One region of the Bacteroides hominis genome, then DNA from elsewhere that is predicted to be linked to it. Evidence: riboswitches for the same ligand, from Rfam matches in the RefSeq annotation. Region 1 holds a riboswitch; the other holds the start of a gene.
The links. A riboswitch is a leader RNA that binds a small molecule or an ion and turns the genes downstream of it on or off. The one in region 1 is predicted to bind thiamine pyrophosphate.
Positions count from the first base shown of each region.

Region 2: linked by a shared signal. The riboswitch ahead of R3O62_RS07215 (TonB-dependent receptor) and the one ahead of thiS (sulfur carrier protein ThiS) in region 1 are both predicted to bind thiamine pyrophosphate.

Region 1 covers NZ_CP178829.1:3,902,536-3,905,691, forward strand. Annotated here, with positions in the region: gene R3O62_RS16430 (ATP-dependent helicase) at 1-310, opposite strand, end outside; gene R3O62_RS16435 (superoxide dismutase) at 432-1,049, shown strand; TPP riboswitch at 1,232-1,324, shown strand; gene thiS (sulfur carrier protein ThiS) at 1,390-1,587, shown strand; gene R3O62_RS16445 (thiamine phosphate synthase) at 1,591-2,205, shown strand; gene R3O62_RS16450 (thiazole synthase) at 2,334-3,110, shown strand; gene thiC (phosphomethylpyrimidine synthase ThiC) at 3,141-3,156, shown strand, end outside.
Region 2 covers NZ_CP178829.1:1,703,521-1,706,676, reverse strand. Annotated here, with positions in the region: gene R3O62_RS07225 (hypothetical protein) at 1-209, shown strand, start outside; gene R3O62_RS07220 (mechanosensitive ion channel family protein) at 280-1,188, opposite strand; TPP riboswitch at 1,306-1,402, shown strand; gene R3O62_RS07215 (TonB-dependent receptor) at 1,401-3,156, shown strand, end outside.

The DNA of each region.
Region 1 (3,156 bases):
CGATGTGGGATGCCTCGGCACGAAGAATACGGGAGAACACCGAATGGAATGTACCCATCCAGAGATACCGTGCACGCTGTTCGCCCACCTGCCGGGCAATGCGCTCTTTCATCTCACGGGCGGCTTTGTTGGTAAAAGTCAGTGCCAGGATGTTCCAGGGATTGTAACCGTTCTCGAGCAGATAGGCTATCTTATAAGTAAGTACGCGTGTCTTTCCAGAACCGGCACCGGCAATGACCAGTGAAGGACCATCACCGTAGAGCACCGCTGCACGCTGGCTTTCATTAAGTTCTTCGATATAGTCGGGCATAAAATTTATCTGTTAAATCTCTATTCACTGGCAAAGATAGAGGAAAGTTTGGACAACTCCGAACATTTAGGCCCTATATCCCGTTATATATTTATAGAAATGAAATAAAAGATTTGAATTTATGAATACATTATTAATGTCTTTAATATTTACAACCATGACTTACGAAATGCCTAAACTTCCGTACGCAAACAATGCGCTGGAACCTGTAATCAGTCAGCAGACCATTGATTACCATTATGGTAAACATCTTCAAACATATGTAAACAATCTCAATAGCCTCGTTCCGGGCACCGAATTTGAAGGAAAAACAGTAGAAGCCATCGTAGCTTCGGCTCCCGACGGAGCCATCTTCAACAATGCCGGACAGGTGCTGAACCACACACTCTACTTCCTGCAATTCGCACCGAAACCGGCGAAAAACGAACCGGAAGGTAAGTTGGGAGAAGCCATCAAACGCGACTTTGGAAGCTTTGAGAACTTCAAGAAAGAATTTAATGCGGCTGCCGTAGGATTGTTCGGTTCGGGATGGGCCTGGCTGTCTGTGGACAAAAACGGGAAACTGCATATCACCAAAGAAGCCAATGGAAGCAACCCGGTGCGTGCCGGACTAAAACCGCTACTGGGATTCGATGTGTGGGAACACGCTTATTATCTCGACTATCAGAACCGGCGGGCCGACCACGTAAATAAACTGTGGGAGATCATCGACTGGGATGTAGTGGAAAAACGACTGTAATTCAGAAGTATTCACCACAGAGGACGCAGAGGACACAGAGTTTCAAATTCGGGAAAAGAACGAATTTGACTCTGGTGTCCTCTGCGTCTTTTGTTTCCTCTGCACCACTCTCTGCCTACTCCGTGGTGAAATAATCCCTGATTTACTTTTTTCTTATCTCCTTTTTCACTTACTTTGCTCCCGTAAAGACAAAGGGGTGCCACCCGGTGGCTGAGATCATACCCTAAGAACCTGATGCAGTTAGTACTGCCGAAGGGATTGTGTATTTCTTCTTATCGTTTCTCTCCGCATGCACTCTCTTTGTATTTACTTTCATTTATCTATAAATACATATACGAATATGAAAGTACAAGTGAACAACAAAGAAGTGGAAACTACCGCAAGCACCATCACCGGGCTTGCCACGCAATTGCAACTTCCCGAAAACGGCATTGCCATCGCTGTGAACAACCAAATGATCCCACGTCCGCAATGGGACGAATTCAGCCTGCACGAGAATGACAACCTGATTGTGATTAAAGCAGCCTGTGGAGGATAAATCATGCTGAGCCTGCAATTTATCACTCACCAGACCGGGAAATACTCTTATTTCGAATCGGCATGTATGGCCCTCGAAGGAGGATGCAAATGGATACAACTGCGCATGAAAGAGGCATCTCCGGAAGAGGTGGAAACAGTAGCCCGGCAGCTGAAACCTCTTTGCAAGACACACGGAGCCATCCTGATTCTTGACGATCATGTGGAACTCGCCCAAAAACTGGAAGTGGACGGAGTGCATCTGGGCAAAAAAGACATGCCTGTCAGCGAAGCCAGAAAAATCCTGGGCGAAGCATTCATCATCGGAGGTACAGCCAATACTTTTGAAGACGTGAAAATGCACTTCAGCGCCGGTGCCGACTATCTGGGCATCGGCCCGTTCCGGTTTACTACAACCAAGAAGAACCTCAGCCCCGTACTGGGGCTCGAAGGATATACCTCTATTTTATCGCAAATGGATGAATGCGGCATCCGGATTCCGGTAGTCGCCATCGGAGGCATCGTAACGGAAGATATCCCTGCCATCATGAAAACAGGCGTAAACGGCATCGCCCTCTCAGGAGCCATCCTGCAAGCGCCGGACCCGGTAGAAGAAACAAGAAGGATTCTAAACATATAAGGAAATGAATCGAACTCACCACAGATTACACAGATTTTCACAGATTAATAATTTATTTTACTGAGAGTTAAATTAAAGAATCTGTGAAAATCCGTGTAATCTGTGGTGAGCTCAAAACAAAATCAGAAATGGAAAAGCTAATTATTGCGGGACGTGAATTCAACTCCCGCCTCTTCCTGGGAACAGGAAAGTTCAACTCAAACGAATTGATGGAACAATCGATACTGGCCTCGGGCACCGAAATGGTAACAGTGGCCATGAAACGTATCGACATGGAGAATTCGGAAGACGACATGCTGAAACATATCGTGCATCCACACATCCAACTGCTGCCCAATACCTCGGGAGTGCGCAATGCGGAAGAAGCGGTGTTTGCCGGACAAATGGCACGCGAAGCCTTCGGGACCAACTGGCTGAAGCTGGAGATACACCCGGATCCGCGCTATCTGCTGCCCGACTCGGTAGAGACTCTGAAAGCAACCGAACGACTCGTGAAACTCGGATTTGTGGTACTGCCTTATTGCCAGGCCGACCCGGTGCTCTGCAAACAACTGGAAGAGGCGGGAGCGGCCACAGTGATGCCGTTGGGAGCACCGATCGGAACCAACAAAGGTTTGCAGACCAAAGAATTCATCCACATCATTATCGAACAGGCGGGTATCCCGGTAATAGTGGATGCCGGAATCGGTGCGCCGAGCCATGCGGCAGAAGCGATGGAGATGGGAGCATCGGCGTGTCTGGTAAATACTGCCATTGCCGTAGCCGGCAACCCGGTAGAAATGGCAAAGGCCTTCAAGCAGGCAGTCGAAGCAGGACGAATGGCCTATGAAGCAGGACTCGGCATGCAGACTACCGGATTGGTGGCAGAAGCAAGTTCACCGCTGACGGCATTTTTAAACGAATAAAAAAACAGTCCCACCTCTAATAACGAATTTATGGAACAAAGAATAA
Region 2 (3,156 bases), 2.2 Mb from region 1:
TTCACCTGATCGATCAAGAAAGAATCCACCAGGCAGTAGAACAGATGGTAGAGTCATTGGATATGGCAGCCGGATCTACATTCAGTTTCGATCTTTACAAAGTGGTGGAAACCTATTTCAAGGATTTGGATAAGCGGAGAGAGATAAACCATCTGTTAGGCATCACAGACAACACGTATGATCCGACAGAAGATTTTGGAGTGTGTTAATCGGTTAAATATAAATCTTGAAAAAGGGTGGTTACCTCCGACGAAGTAGCCACCCTTTTTGTATGAGTTATCAGTTGGGTGCCTGATGAACTGTGAGTTGAGGGAAGGGGAAGTTAATGCCTTGTTCGTTGAATGTAGCATAAATCGCCTTGTTAATATCGAAATATACTCCCCAATAATCGGCACTGTTCACCCAGACACGGGCCACCACGTTCACACTGCTCGCATCCAGGGCATGAAGAGCTATAAAGGGAGCAGGATCATCCAGGATACGCTTATCGGCAGCCAGCACCTCACGTACCACCTTCTCAACCTTATTATAATCTTCACCATAATCCACACCAACAATCCACTCTACCCGCCGGGTTGTCTGATTGCTGTAATTAGTCACGACCCCACTGCTCAGTGCACCGTTCGGAACATAAATCAATTTATTGTCGGCAGTGGTCAGGATGGTGTGGAAGATCTGGATTTCCTTGACAGTACCGGAAACGTTCTGTGCATCTATCCAGTCGCCCACCTTATAAGGCTTGAACAGCAGGATGACCAGTCCGCCGGCAAAGTTCTGCAGATTACCCGAAAGAGCCATACCGACAGCCACACCGGCAGAAGCCAGCAGAGCGGCGAACGAAGTGGTTTCCACTCCTAATGCACCTACCACGGAAACAATCAGCAATACGGTGAGAAGGATATTAACGAGGCTCCTTACAAAAGTTTTGATACTGATATCGACATTTCTCTTATCCATAAGACGCCTTACAAGTCGGTTCAGCATCCGGATCAGAAAACGTCCGACCAGAAAGACAATCACAGCCTTCAGGATGTGACCTCCGGCCTGTATACCCGAATCGATCAACTGCTGGGTAACCAGAGCCAGTTTATCCAGCCCATCGGCCTGTGCAATGGCCTGATCGAGCTTATCGGCCGCCACCTGCAGAGAGTCTGCCACTTGTTGCGTGGCTTGAAAGAATAGTAGCATAATAGTACAATTTTAAAAGTTTTTCATTTAATAACAGCAGACAAAGCTACAATGTTTTTATCAAATAGCGAAGTGTTTCTTGCTTAACACGCCCAAAAAGCGTAAATTTGCCACCGATTCACTGAGTAGGGGTGCCTTAACATGACGGGCTGAGAACATACCCTTTGACCTGATCCGGGTAATGCCGGCGTAGAGAAAAATAAATTAGCAACATGAAAAAGATGATTTTTGCCGGCTGCCTGATAGCCGGAGCAAGCGTCTTCGCGCAAGCGGGCGAGACAGACAGCTTGAAAGTAGTAAACCTGCAAGAGGTGCAGGTAGTATCCACACGTGCCACTTCGAAGACTCCCGTAGCATTTACCAACGTGTCGAAAGAGGAACTCAAAAAGCAGAACTTCGGGCAAGATATCCCGTATCTGCTCAGTATGACACCTTCGGCACTGACCACCAGTGATGCCGGAGCAGGCATCGGCTATACCACCCTGCGTGTGCGCGGAACGGACGGGACACGTATCAACATCACCGCCAACGGCATTCCGATGAACGATGCCGAAAGCCATACGCTTTTCTGGGTGAACATGCCCGACTTTGCCTCATCGGTGAAGGATATACAGGTGCAACGCGGCGCGGGAACTTCGACCAACGGTGCCGGTGCTTTCGGTGCCAGCGTGAATATGCAGACGGAGGGGATTTCGATGAAGCCGTATGCCGAACTGAATGCTTCGTACGGAACCTTCAATGCGCACAAAGAAACGGTAAAATTCGGTACCGGACTGTTGAACGACCATTGGGCCTTCGATGCCCGCCTGTCCAACATCGGTACGGACGGATACATCGACCGGGCTTCGGTAGACCTTTATTCTTTTTATGCACAGGGGGGATATTTCGCCGACAACACTTCGGTGAAGTTCATCACTTTCGGCGGAAAAGAGAAAACGTATCATGCCTGGAATTATGCCAGCAAGGAAGAAATGGAGAAGTACGGACGACGTTTCAACTCGTGCGGCATGTACACGGATGATGACGGCAACATCCGTTTCTACAAAGACCAGACAGACAACTATCTGCAAATGAACTACCAGCTCTTACTGAACCACACTTTCTCGCCGGAATGGAACCTGAACGCAGCACTCCATTATACGAAAGGAGACGGATATTATCAGGAGTATAAGGAGGACCGGACACTGAAGGAGTATCGCCTGCCACCTTTCATGCACGATGGCAAAGAGGTGGACAAGAGCGACCTGATCCGTCAGAAGAAGATGGACAACCACTTCGGTGGCGGCGTGTTCTCGGTAAATTACCAGAACGGAAAGCTGAACGCTTCACTGGGAGGTGCGCTGAACCATTATGACGGATGGCACTTCGGACGGGTGATCTGGGTGAAAAACTACATCGGCGAACTGCTCCCCGACCACGAATACTACCGGAATAAAGCGAAGAAGACGGACGGCAACCTCTATCTGAAAGCCAACTATAACCTGGTGGCGGGGCTCAATGCATACGCCGACCTGCAATACCGCTACATCAACTATAAGATAAACGGCGACAACGATAAGTTTGACTACAACGCGGACGCCCTGCAAAAACTGGCGGTAAACGATCACTTCAACTTTTTCAACCCGAAAGCCGGGCTGAACTGGGACATAGACGCCAACAACCGGGTTTACGCATCGTTCTCCATCGCCCAGAAGGAACCGACACGGAACAACTATACCGACGGCAACGCGGACGAGTATCCAAAGGCGGAAAAACTGCTCGACTATGAGTTGGGATATACCTACCGGAACACTTGGCTGAGCGCCGGAGCCAACTTCTACTATATGGACTACAAAGACCAGTTGGTACTGACCGGAGAGCTGAACGAGATAGGCGAGGCTATGGCGCGCAACGTGCCCGACAGTTACCGGATGGGAGTGGAACTGATGCTGGGTGTGAAGCCCTGCCAATGGTTCCAGTGGGACATCA